One region of the Ancylobacter sp. WKF20 genome, then DNA from elsewhere that is predicted to be linked to it. Evidence: riboswitches for the same ligand, from Rfam matches in the RefSeq annotation. Region 1 holds a riboswitch; each other region holds the start of a gene.

The links. Region 1 has a riboswitch for thiamine pyrophosphate ahead of AncyloWKF20_RS00365 (ABC transporter substrate-binding protein). Riboswitches for the same ligand answer to the same signal wherever they lie in the genome.
Region 2: another riboswitch for thiamine pyrophosphate. It lies ahead of thiD (bifunctional hydroxymethylpyrimidine kinase/phosphomethylpyrimidine kinase); the one in region 1 lies ahead of AncyloWKF20_RS00365 (ABC transporter substrate-binding protein).
Region 3: another riboswitch for thiamine pyrophosphate. It lies ahead of AncyloWKF20_RS09885 (FAD-dependent oxidoreductase); the one in region 1 lies ahead of AncyloWKF20_RS00365 (ABC transporter substrate-binding protein).

The regions. Positions count from the first base shown of each region.
Region 1 is NZ_CP121679.1:78,183-82,431, reverse strand. It holds gene AncyloWKF20_RS00375 (ABC transporter permease) at 1-437, shown strand, start outside; gene AncyloWKF20_RS00370 (winged helix-turn-helix domain-containing protein) at 494-1,675, shown strand; TPP riboswitch at 2,084-2,200, shown strand; gene AncyloWKF20_RS00365 (ABC transporter substrate-binding protein) at 2,276-3,229, shown strand; gene clcA (H(+)/Cl(-) exchange transporter ClcA) at 3,501-4,249, shown strand, end outside.
Region 2 is NZ_CP121679.1:1,713,542-1,717,790, reverse strand. It holds gene AncyloWKF20_RS07930 (cytochrome b/b6 domain-containing protein) at 1-565, shown strand, start outside; gene AncyloWKF20_RS07925 (DMT family transporter) at 677-1,603, shown strand; gene AncyloWKF20_RS07920 (Lrp/AsnC ligand binding domain-containing protein) at 1,615-1,851, opposite strand; TPP riboswitch at 2,007-2,104, shown strand; gene thiD (bifunctional hydroxymethylpyrimidine kinase/phosphomethylpyrimidine kinase) at 2,156-2,974, shown strand; gene AncyloWKF20_RS07910 (MFS transporter) at 3,076-4,197, shown strand; gene dgcA (N-acetyl-D-Glu racemase DgcA) at 4,200-4,249, opposite strand, start outside.
Region 3 is NZ_CP121679.1:2,111,774-2,116,022, reverse strand. It holds gene AncyloWKF20_RS09890 (MHYT domain-containing protein) at 1-1,914, shown strand, start outside; TPP riboswitch at 1,985-2,104, shown strand; gene AncyloWKF20_RS09885 (FAD-dependent oxidoreductase) at 2,155-3,168, shown strand; gene thiS (sulfur carrier protein ThiS) at 3,146-3,343, shown strand; gene AncyloWKF20_RS09875 (thiazole synthase) at 3,364-4,176, shown strand; gene AncyloWKF20_RS09870 (thiamine phosphate synthase) at 4,192-4,249, shown strand, end outside.

The DNA of each region.
Region 1 (4,249 bases):
TCTTGGTGATCTGGTTCGGCTTCGGCCTTGCCTCGAAGATCGTGATGGCGAGCCTCATCATCTTCTTCCCCGTCGCCTCGGCCTTTCATGACGGGCTCGCGCGCACCGAGCAGGGGCTGCTCGATCTCGCCCGGCTCGGCGGGGCCGGCACCTTCACGACGCTACGCTTCATCCGCATTCCCGCCGCCTTGCCCCAGCTCGCCTCGGGCCTCAGGGTCGCCACCGCCGTCGCGCCGATCGGCGCGGTGGTCGGCGAATGGGTCGGCGCCTCGGCCGGGCTCGGCTATCTCATGCTGTACTCCAACGCGCGGATGCAGACCGACATGGTGTTCGCCGCCCTCGCCATCCTCCTCGCGGTGGCGCTGATCCTGTTCGCGCTGGTCGACCGGGCGCTGACCCGCCTGCTGCCCTGGGCGCCGGAGACCGCGGCTCCCTGACCCATCCAGCATGCCGATCCGCTTGGAACGAAGCGAGAACTTCGGCAGGATGAGCCATGACGATTCGCCTCGCCAATGCCGATGCCCGCCGCGTCTTCCTCGCCATGCAGGGGCTGAGCGAACGCGCGCCGGCGGGCAAGGCGGCCTTGCTCGCGCTCATCACCCGGCTCGGCTTCGTGCAGGTGGACAGCATCGCCACGGTCGAGCGGGCGCATCACCACATCCTGTTCAGCCGCGCCCCCGCCTACCGGCGCGAGCATCTCACCGCGCTCCTGGAAAAGGACGGCGCGCTGTTCGAGCACTGGACGCATGACGCGGCGATCATCCCGACCGCCTTCTTCCCCTATTGGAAGCACCGCTTCGCGCAGGAACGCGCCAGCCTCGCGGAGCGCTGGCGCAGCTGGCACGAGAACGGCTTCGAGGGCTATTTTGAGCATGTGCTGGCGCGCGTGCGCCAGGAGGGCCGGCTGATGGCCCGGCATTTCGAGGCCGAGAAGCGCCCGCCCGGCGGCTGGTGGAACTGGCACCCGGAAAAGACCGCGCTTGAGTATCACTGGCGCACCGGCGCGCTCGCCATTGCCGGGCGCGAGGGCTTCCAGAAGGTCTATGACCTCACCGAGCGCGTGATCCCCGCCCATCACCGCGCCGCGGAGGTGGAGGCGAGCGCCTTCATCGACTGGGCCTGCACCTCGGCGCTGGAGCGGCTGGGCTTTGCCACCCATGGCGAGATCGCCGCCTTCTGGGATCTGGTCTCGCCGGAACAGGCGAAAGCCTGGGTGGAGGCGAACCGCGACCGACTGGAACCCGTGCTCATCACCTGCGCGGATGGGCGCGAGCGGGCGAGCCACGCCTTTGCCGGCGCCGGCGCGGCTTTCGCGGCGCTGCCCTCCCCACCGTCGCGGCTGCGCGTGCTCAGCCCGTTTGATCCGGCGCTGCGCGACCGCAACCGGGCGGAGCGGCTGTTCGGCTTTTCCTACCGCATCGAGGTCTTCGTGCCGGCGCCCAAGCGCCTCTATGGCTACTATGTCTTCCCGCTGCTGGAAGGCGACCGGCTGATCGGGCGCATCGACATGAAGGCCGACCGCAAGGCCGGCACGCTCGACGTGCGCCGCCTCTGGCTGGAGCCGGGTGTGCGCGCCTCCAAGGGCCGGCTCGACGCGCTCGACGCGGAACTCACCCGCCTCGGCACCTTCGCCGGCGTGGAACGCACCGTCTATGCCGAGGGCTGGCTGGCGTAAGGGCGCCGCCCTTCCCGGCACGAGAGAGACCCGGCCGTCGCAGAATGCCGTCATGCCCGGCCTTGGGCCGGGCATCCACGACTTTCTTCTCGACCGACGTGCCCAAGTCGTGGATGGCCGGGCCAAGCCCGGCCATGACGTGGTTATGGCGGAGACGTTGCAGGCACGACGCGGACGACGCGCGCTCTCCGTTCCCCGGACACGTTGCGCGCAGCGCAACGATGATCCGGGGCCCAGCGCGAGACCCCGCCGCAGGCGGCCATGTCTCTCGCCCGCGAAGAAGACCACGGACGAAGACTCTCCCCCTGGATCCCGGCGCGCCTTCCGCTGGCGCTCCAGGCGTCCGGGACACGGGCGCACACGCTTCTTAGCCCCCACTTCCCCTGGCATGCCAGCTCTGCTAGCGTGACCGCGTCCGAGGGGTGTCCCGCGGCCCGAACGGGCCAAGGGGCTGAGATGGCAACCGCCAGACCCTTTGAACCTGATCCGGGTCATGCCGGCGAAGGGACGGAACGACGGCGGGGCCCTGTCGGCACAGACAACCCGCGCCGGATTCCCCCGACAGCTCATGCGCCGGATCTCCAACACGCGAGGAGATCCATGTTCAAAAAAATCGCCGCCGCCGCGCTCGCGCTGGCACTCACCGCCGCCCCCTTCGCCAGCGCCCCCGCACGCGCCGCGGACAAGCTCACCGTCCTGCTCGACTGGTATGTGAACCCCGACCACGCGCCGCTGATCATCGCGCAGGAGAAGGGCTACTTCAAAGCGCACGACCTCGATGTCGACCTGATCCCGCCCTCCGACCCCTCCGCCCCGCCGCGCCTCGTCGCCGCCGGGCAGGCGGATGTCGCGGTGAGCTACCAGCCGAACATCTATCTGTCGGTGAAGGAAGGGCTGCCGCTCATCCGCTTCGGCACGCTCGTCTCCACCCCGCTCACCGCGCTGGTGGCGCTGAAGGACGGGCCGATCAAGTCCATCGCCGATCTCAAGGGGAAGACCGTTGGCTATTCGGTGGCGGGCCTTGAGGACGCGCTGCTCGGCACCATGCTGGCGAGCGCCGGGCTGAAGCCGGACGACGTCACCATGATCAACGTCAATTTCGCCTTGTCCCCGGCGCTGGTCGCCGGCAAGGTGGACGCGGTGATCGGCGCCTACCGCAATTTCGAGCTCACCCAGATCAAGCTCGAGGGCAAGGAGGGCATCGCCTTCTTCCCCGAGGAGCACGGCGTGCCGGTGTTCGACGAGCTGATCTATCTCGCCCACAAGGACAAGGTCGGCGATCCCCGCCTCAAGCGTTTTCTCGCGGCGGTCGAGGAGGCGACGATCTACATCCTCAACCACCCGCAGGAGGCATGGGGCGTGTTCGTCAAGGCCAACCCCAAGCTCGACGACGAGCTGAACCGCACCGCCTGGACCGACACGCTGCGCCGTTTCGCCCATGCGCCGGCCGCGCTGGACGAGGGCCGCTATGCGCGCTTCGGGGAGTTCATGAAGAGCCACAAGCTGATCGACACGGTGGAGCCGGTCTCCACCTACGCCACCGCGATCAAGTAGGCCGCTCGACCAGCCTCAGCCCGTGTCCCGGACGCCTGCAGCGCCAGCGGAAGGCGAGCCGGGACCCAGCGGGAGAGTCGTTGGCCGAAGAGTCTTCCCTGGCCCCCGGATCATCGCCGCGCTTCGCGCAGCTCGTCCGGGGAACGGGGGCGCGGCCCTTCATGCCGTCATCCCGGACGGCCAAAGGCCGATCCGGGATCGCCCCCCGGCACGGGGATGACGATACCGCCCGGCAATGCTAACCCCAACGGGGTGCGCAGGATGGGGCGGGATGATGGGCAACGGCTTCTATTATGGCGTGGCGGTTCTGGTCGGGGCGGTGGTCGGCGTCATCGGCGCCGCCTTCCATCTCAGCGTGGAATGGCTGAGCGCCGCCTGGCCGGCCTGGCTGTCCGGCAGCGTCGGGCTCAGCGGCGCGCCGCTTTATCTGGCGGGCGCCGCCATCGGCGCCAGCATGGCGGTGGCGGCGCTGTTCCTCGTGCGCCGTTTCGCGCCGGAAGCCGGCGGCTCCGGCGTGCCGGAAATCGAGGGCGCGATGGAGGGGCTGCGCGAGGTGCGCTGGCATCGCGTGCTGCCGGTGAAGTTCTTCGGCGGCCTGCTGGCGCTCTCCTCGGGCATGGTGCTCGGGCGCGAGGGGCCGACCATCCATATGGGCGCCTCGGTCGCCAAGGCCGCCGCCGACCTCACCAAAATGGTGGCGCAGGACATGCGCGGCCTGCTCGCCGCCGGTGGCGCGGCGGGCCTTGCCGCCGCCTTCAATGCCCCGCTCGCCGCCGTGCTCTTCGTCATCGAGGAAACCCGCCGGCAATTTCCCTACAGCGCCCGCACCTATATCGGCGTCGTGCTGGCCTCGCTCACCGGCGCGGTCGTCACCCAGATGTTCACCGGCGACATCCCCTATATGCGCCTTGCGGTGGATACGCTGCCGCTCGCCGTGCTGCCGGCCTTCGCCGGGCTGGGGCTGATCCTCGGCGGCGTCGGCACGGTGTTCAACCGCACGCTCATCGGTTCGCTCGACCG
Region 2 (4,249 bases), 1.6 Mb from region 1:
CCAGTGGAACGGGCTGAGCATCCTCGTCCTGCTGGTGTTCCGCCTGCTCTGGGGCGTGGTCGGCGGGAGCACGGCGCGCTTTGCCAGCTTCGTGCGCGGGCCGCGCGCCGTGGCGGGCTATGTACGGGGGCTGCTGCGCGGGCATCCGCCGCATTATCTCGGCCACAACCCGGTCGGCGCGCTGGTCATTCTCGGGCTGATCGGCCTTGTGGGCGCGCAGGCGCTCACCGGGCTGTTCACCACCGACGACATCATCGTCTATGGCCCGATGACGCCGGTGGTGAGCGATGAAACGATGGCGCGGGCCTCCGCCCTGCATCAGCAGATTTACCCGTTCCTGCTGGGGCTCATTGGCCTGCATGTGGTTGCCAACATCGCCTATTCGCTGGTCGGGCGGGATAATCTGATCCGCGCCATGGTCACCGGCCGCAAGCCGGCGGCGGGCTTCGTCGACCGCGCGCCGGCGACGCCGGGCTCGGTGCTCGCCGCGCTCGCTTGCCTCGTGCTGGCGGCGGGCATCGTGTTTGGCGGTATCGCGCTGGCGGGCGGGAATCCCTTCCCTTAAGGCGACCGTCCGCCCCGGCGCGCGAGCCGGGGCGGCCTTCACGCAAAAGTCGTCGCGCCGCTCGCTCGGCCCGGCTTGCGGGCTCCGGCGGACTCGTGCTCCAAGCGCGCCATGAACGCGCTCAAGGGGATCGCGCTGCAGATCGGCGCGACCTTCCTCTTCACCATCATGTCCGCTCTCGTGCGCATCGTCTCGGCCCATGTGCCGACCGGCGAGGTGGTGTTCGCGCGCTCGTTCTTCGCGCTCATTCCGCTGTTGATCCTGCTCGCCTGGCGCCGTGAGATCGGCGCCGCCATCCGCACGGCCCACCCGCTCGGCCATATCGTGCGCGGTACGGTGGGCGTCGGCTCGATGTCGCTGGGCTTTGCCGCGCTGGCGCTGATTCCGCTCGCCGACGCCACCGCCATCGGCTTCACCGCGCCGTTGCTCACGGTGATCTTCGCGGCGATCTTCCTGCGTGAGCGGGTGCAGGCCTATCGCTGGGCGGCGGTGATGGTCGGGCTGGTGGGCGTGGTCATCATGCTCTGGCCGCATATGGCGGGCGATTACGACTCGCCGGGCCACAAGCTCGGCGCGCTGCTCGCGCTGATCGCCGCCGGCTTCACCGCCGGGGCGATGATCCAGGTGCGGCGGCTGACGCAGACCGAGACCACGCCGGCCATCGTGTTCTATTTCCAGGCGCTGGCGGCGGTGGCGGGGCTCGCGACGTCCGCCTGGGGCTGGGTGGTGCCGACGCCGGGCGAGGCGGCGCTCCTGGTCAGCACCGGGCTGGTCGGCGGGGTCGGGCAGATCCTGCTCACCGAGAGCTATCGCTACGCGCCGGCCTCGGTGGTGGCGCCGTTCAGCTATTCGGCGATGCTGTGGTCGCTGCTGCTCGGCTTCATCCTGTTCGCCGAGGTGCCCCCGCTCATGGTGCTGGCGGGCGGCACCATCGTCATCGGCGCCGGTCTGTTCGTCATCTGGCGCGAGCGCCAGCTCGGCATCGACCGGGCGAAGGAGGACGCGGCGGCGACGCCCCCGGCGGGGCCCGCGCCGTAAGCCGCCGCGGCTCAGAACGCCTTGAAGGTGATGAGGGTGCGGGTGTCCTGGATGCCGGGAATCTTCTGCACCTTCTCGTTCACGAAATGGCCGATATCGGTGCCCTCGGCGACGTAGAACTTCACCAGCAGGTCGAACTCCCCGGCGGTGGAATAGATCTCGGAGGCGATCTCGGCATCGGCGAGGGCGTTGGCGACCTCATAGGAGCGCCCGAGCTGGCATTTGATCTGCACGAAGAAGGGGACCATGGCGGCTTTCCGGCGGTTCAGTCGATGCCGCACAGGACCAGAAGCCCGGCGGGCGCGCAACCCCGCTCGATGGTGTCCCGCGTGCATCCCCCGCTTGCATCCCGCTTGCATCCCGCTTGCACCCGCCCGCGCCATCGCCTATCTGCCGGACACGACAAGAACCGTTGGGGTGCCCGAAGGGCTGAGAGGCGACGAGCCAACCCACGAACCTGATCCGGGTCATGCCGGCGGAGGAAACGGGTCGCGCGCGCTCCGCCAGCGGGGCGCGCGGCGCGTTTCGTCGCCCGGCAAAGGAAGCGCGAGAATGACGCCAGCAGCAGCGCCCACCACCGCCATCGCCGTGACCATTGCCGGCTCCGATTCCGGCGGCGGCGCGGGAATCCAGGCCGATCTCAAGACGTTTTCCGCGCTCGGCGTCTATGGCGCCTCGGTCATCACCGCGCTGACCGCGCAGAACACGCGCGGCGTCACCGCCATTCATGACGTGCCGCCGGATTTTCTTGCCGCGCAGATCGACGCGGTGTTCTCCGATCTCGCGGTGAACGCGGTGAAGATCGGCATGTTGTCGCGCCCCGAGGTGATCGAGGCGGTGGCGGCGGGGTTGGAGCGGCACGGGCAGGAGATGGTGGTGCTCGATCCGGTGATGATCGCCGCCTCGGGCGACCGGCTGCTGGTGCCGGAGGCGATCGAGAGCCTGCGCCGCGTGCTGCTGCCGCGCGCGCTGCTGATCACCCCGAACCTGCCGGAAGCCGCCGCGCTGCTCGACGCGCCGGTGGCGACGCTGCTCAGCGAAGTGCGGGCGCAGGCGCAGACGCTGCTGGCGATGGGCCCGCGCGCCGTGCTCATCAAGGGCGGCCATGGCGAGGGGCCGGAGAGCGTCGACGTGCTGCTCGATGCGGATGGGTTCGTGGAACTGGCGGCGCCGCGCGTCGCCACCCGCAACACCCATGGCACGGGCTGCACGCTCTCCTCCGCCATCACCGCGCATCTGGCCAAGGGCCATTCGCTGCGCGAGGCGGTGGAAGGGGCGAAGGCGTATCTCACCGCCGCCATCGGCCGGGCGGATGATCTCACCATCGGCGAGGGCCACGGGCCGGTGCATCATTTCCACGCCTGGTGGTGAGTGAGAGGGTGAGGGGCGGGCCGGGCTCGTAAGGCAGACCTCGTCACCGTCGGGCCGGGCTGCTATCGAGGCGGCATCGCCTCTCCCCCGAGTCCCCGCGCGTGCTTGTCCTCGCCCCCCGCATCGCCATTCCCGTCGCCTATGCCGGGCTGTTCTTCGGCATCGGCGTCTACATCCCCTTCTTCCCGATCTGGTTGCAGGGGCGGGGCTTCGATGCCGGGCTGATCGCGCTGACGCTCGCCGTGCCCTTCGGCATCCGCCTCTTCACCATGCCGCTCGGCGGGCTGGTGGCGGACCGCAGCGGGCGCCCGCGCGCGACGCTGGTGGTCTATGGGCTGATGACCGCGCTCGCCTTCTGCGCGGTGGCGCTGGCGCCCGGCACCGGGCTGATGCTGGTCGCCCTCGCCATCGCCGCCTCCTTCTGGCAGCCGAGCCTGCCGGTGCTCGACGCCTATGCGGTGGCGCGGCGGGCGGAGGGGCTGATCGATTATGGCCGCGTGCGGCTCTGGGGCTCGCTCGCCTTCATCGCTGGCAATTTCGCCGGGGGCTTCCTGCTGCCGCATCTGCCAAAGGACGCGACCGTCTGGCTCATCGTCGCCGGCAGTCTCGTCGCCGCGCTGGCGGCGCTGACGCTGGAGGAGATGAAGCTGCCGGAACGGACAGTGCGCGCGGGCTTTCCCCGGATCTCGCTGGCGCTGGGCCTCGCCATCGGCGCGGCGGCGCTGGTGCAGGCCTCGCACGCGACGCTCTACGCCTTCGCCTCGATCAACTGGCGGGCGGCGGGGCTCAGCGATTCCGCGGTGGGGCTGATGTGGTCGATCGGCGTCATCGCCGAAGTCGCGCTGTTCCATGTCGGTACGCGGGTGACGCAGCGCCTCGGACCGGAAAAGCTGCTGCTGATCGGCGGGCTCGCTGGCGTGCTGCGCTTCGGCGCGATGGGGATGGACCCGCCCGATGCGCTGCTGCCGGTGCTCCAGCTGCTGCACGCGGCGACCTTCGGCTGCACCTATCTCGGCACGGTGGAAATGGTCGCCCGCCACGCGCCGGAGGGGCGGGGCGCCGCCGTGCAGGCGCTCGCCGCCTGGGCGACGACCATTGCCATGGCGCTGGCGACGCTGGCCGCCGGCCCGCTCTGGCAGGCCTTTGGCGGGCACGCCTTCCTGTTGTCCGCCCTGCTGGCGGGGCTGGGCGCCGGCATTGCGGGCCTGCTGCGCGTGCGCTGACCTCAGCCCCAGAGCGCGGGATCGGCCGGGAAGACGCGGCTGCCCTCATAGA
Region 3 (4,249 bases), 2.0 Mb from region 1:
GCCAATGACTTCCTCTATGCCGGCGCCGCGGTGATCGTAGCCGTGTCCGCCTCGACGGCCGCGCTATGGCTGGCGTTCCGCCATCACAGCCTTGTCGAGCGGGTGGCTGGCGCGGTCGCGCTGGGGCTCGGCATCGCCGGGATGCACTATGTCGCCATGGCCGGCGTGAGCTTCCTGCCCGGCGAGGGCCATATCGTCGCCGTGCGTGGCGGCGCCTTCGACAATGCCCATCTGGTCATCGCCGTCGCGGCCGCAAGCTTCACCATATGCGCCGCCGCCCTGCTCGCCGCGATCTATGACCGGCGCTTCACCCTGCTGGCGCAGCGCGAGACCGCGATGTGGCGCGAGGGGGAGGAGCGCTATCGCAACCTGTACCGTCGCACCCCGCTGCCGCTGCATTCGCTGGGGGCCGATGGGCGCATCGAGCAGGTGAGCGACCGCTGGCTCGACCTTCTCGGCTATGCGCGCGAGGAAGTGGTCGGCCGGCCGCTGACCGATTTCATGACGCCGGAATCGGCGCGGCAACGCAATGAGGAACACTGGCCGCGCCTGCTCGGCACCGGCGAACTCCTCGAGGCCGAGTACCAGTTCCTGAGCAAGGACGGCCGGCGTCTCGACTGCGTGCTCTCGGCGGTGGCCGAGCGCGATGCGCAGGGCACGCTCGTCAAGACGCTGTGCGGCCTCATCGACATTACCGACCGCCGCCAGGCCGAAGAGGCGCTGCGTCAGGCGCAGAAGCTTGAGGCCGTGGGCCAGCTCACCGGCGGAATCGCGCATGATTTCAACAATCTGCTGGCGGTCATCATGGGCAATCTCGAACTGGTGCGTAAGCGCGCGCCGGACGAGCCGCGCCTGCAGACGCTGATCGACAACACGTTGCAGGCCGCCCAGCGCGGCGCCGCGCTCACCCAGCGCATGCTCGCCTTCGCCCGCCGGCAGGATCTGAAGCCCGAACCGGTCGATGTGCCGGAACTCGTGCTCGGCATGGCCGATCTGCTGCGTCGCTCCATCGGGCCGAGCGTGCGGATCGAGACACGCTTTCCGCTCGGCCTTCCCAAGGCGCGGGTGGACGCCAACCAGCTGGAACTCGCTTTGCTCAATCTCGCGGTGAATGCCCGCGACGCCATGCCCGATGGTGGCACCATCGTCATCAGCGCGCATGAGGCGCAGGTGGCTGTCGACGAGGAGGGCGATGCCGGTAACGGCTTGAAGCCTGGGCGTTATTTCTGCCTGTCGCTGTCCGATACCGGCTCCGGCATGGATGAGGCGACGCTCGCCCATGCTGCCGAGCCGTTCTTCACCACCAAGGGTGTCGGCAAGGGCACGGGCCTCGGCCTTGCCATGGTGCATGGCCTCGCCGCGCAATCGGGCGGCAAGCTGGCGCTGACGAGCCGGCTGGGGGAGGGCACGACGGCGACCATCCACTTGCCGATTGTCGAGCCTGTGGCGGTGGCTTCGCAGGCGCCCGCCGCGCCGCCCGAAGCCGTGCCGCCCCTGCCGTCGCCGGTGGAGCCGGAGCCGGGCGCGGTGCGGGTGCTGGTGGTTGATGATGACCCGCTGGTGCTGTCCGCCACGGCGGCGATGCTGGAGGATCTCGATTTTGCCGTCACCGAGGCTTCGTCTGGCGCGGAAGCGTTGAAAACACTGGAAAGTGGCGCCGCGATCGACGTCGTGCTGACCGATCAGGCGATGCCCGGCATGACCGGTATCCAGCTCGCCGCGATCATCCTGGAGCGCTGGCCGAGCCTGCCGGTGATCCTCGGCACCGGCTATGCCGAGCTCCCGGCGGAGGCGCGGCCGGACATGGTGCGACTCGGCAAGCCGTTCAGCCGCGACATGCTGCAGCGGGCCATTCTCGGCGCGACGCGGCCAAGGGCCGACAATGTCGTGACTTTTCCGCCCCGCAGCGCCTGAGGCCCCACGCGCGCCGCTTGCATATTGTCGACGACACGACGGTGACAAAGGGGCCTTGCGTGATTATATCAGTGCCGTCCGGGGGAGCCCCGTCAGGGGGCTGAGAGGCCATCATCGCGCGGACGCGGCATGGCGACCCTTTGAACCTGATCCAGTTGAGACTGGCGGAGGGAGGCCTACATGTCTGCCAAGAGCGAAAATTCCATCGGTTCCGCAACGACTTACCCGGCGCCCAACGCGATGCGCGTGCGCGTCATCGGCGGCGGTGTCGCCGGGCTGACCAGCGCCCATGCCTTTGCTAAGCGCGGGGCGCAAGTCATTCTGGTGGAACGCAAATCCGCCACCGGGCAAGGCTGTTCCTGGTATGCGGGCGGGATGCTGGCGCCGTGGTGCGAGCGCGAGAGCGCCGAGCCGATCATCGCCGAGCTCGGCTTCGAATCGCTCGCCTATTGGCGCGAGGCGGTGCCGGACGTGCCGAACGAGGGCAGCCTCGTCCTCGCCCAGCCGCGCGATCTACCTGATCTCAAACGCTTTTCCCGCCGCACTGAGGGCTTCGAGTGGGTGGATGGGGCCGCTATCGCAGCGCTGGAGCCGGACCTAGAGGGGCGTTTCGACCAGGGGCTGTTCTTCCCCACCGAGGCGCATCTGGAGCCGCGCAAGGCGCTGGCGGCGCTCACCGAGCGGCTGGTGAACGAGTATAATGTCACGATCCGCTACGAGGCCGATGGGTTCGATGAGGCGGACGATCAGGCCGATCAGGCCGATGTGATCATGGATTGCCGGGGCCTCGGCGCGCGCGACCAGCTCGCCGACCTGCGCGGGGTGAAGGGCGAGATGCTCGTCCTCTATTCCACCGAGATCTCGCTCAAGCGTCCGGTGCGGATGCTGCACCCGCGCATCCCCGTCTATATCGTGCCGCGCGGCGACGGGCATTTCATGATCGGGGCGACCTCGATCGAGAATGACGAGCGCGGGCGCGTCACCGGCCGGTCCATGCTGGAGCTGCTCGGCGCCGTCTATGCGCTGCACCCGGCCTTTGGCGAGGCGGAGATCGTCGAGATCGGCGCGGATGTGCGCCCGGCCTTCCCCGACAACATTCCGCGCCTGCGCCGGCGCGGCAACACGATCTATCTCAACGGGCTCTACCGTCATGGCTTCCTCGCCGCCCCCGCTCTCGCGCGGCGCGCGGCGGATCTGGCGTTTGACGGAACCCGTTGCCCGGAGGTGATGGATGAAGATCATCGTGAATGGTGAGCCGGCGCAGACCGGTGCGGGCACGCTGGCCGATCTCCTCGTCGAGCTCGACCTCGCCGACGCCATGGTCGCGACGGCGGTGAACGGCGCCATGGTGCGCAAGGCAAAGCGCGGCGAGACCGCGATCAGCGACGGCGACCGGGTGGAAATCCTCGCGCCGATGCAGGGAGGCTGAGGGAGCCTGACATGGACGCCATGACCACGAATACCCTCACGGGCACGCTGGCCGACCCCGTGGAGTTCTACGGCACGCCCGTCGCCTCGCGCCTGCTGCTCGGCACCGCGCAGTACCCGTCGCCGGCGATCCTTGCCGAGGCGATCCGCGCCTCGAAAGCCGAGATCGTCACCGTCTCGCTGCGCCGCGAATCCGGGGCGGCCAAGGCCGGGCAGAGCTTCTGGCAGCTCATCCGCGACCTCGGCGTGAAGGTGCTGCCCAACACCGCCGGCTGCAAGACGGTGAAGGAAGCCGTCACCACCGCGCAGATGGCGCGCGACCTGTTCGATACGCCCTGGGTGAAGCTCGAGGTGATCGGCGAGGACGACACGCTCCAGCCGGACGTGTTCGGCCTCGTCGAGGCCGCCCGCATTCTCTCGCGCGAGGGGTTCCAGGTGTTCCCCTACACGACGGAAGACCTTGTCGTGGCGGAGAAGCTGATCTCCGCCGGCTGCGAGGTGCTGATGCCCTGGGGCGCGCCGATCGGCTCCGGCCGGGGGCTGAACAACCCCTATGGCCTGCGCTCCATGCGCGCGCATTTCCCCGGCATTCCGCTGGTGGTCGATGCCGGCGTTGGCGTGCCCTCCCATGCGGCGCTGGCGATGGAGCTCGGCTATGACGCGGTGCTGCTGAATACGGCGGTGGCCAAGGCCGGCGATCCCGTGCGCATGGCCCGCGCCTTCGCCCGCGCCATCGAGGCCGGCCGCGAGGGCCTGCTGGCCGACCCGATGGAGGTGCGCGACATGGCGGCGCCCTCGACGCCCGTGATGGGCCGCGCCGCCTTCGGCCAGTGAGACGCAGGTAATTCGATGAAGCTCGATCCCTTCTACCTCATCGTCGACCGCGCCTCCTGGCTGCCGCGTCTGC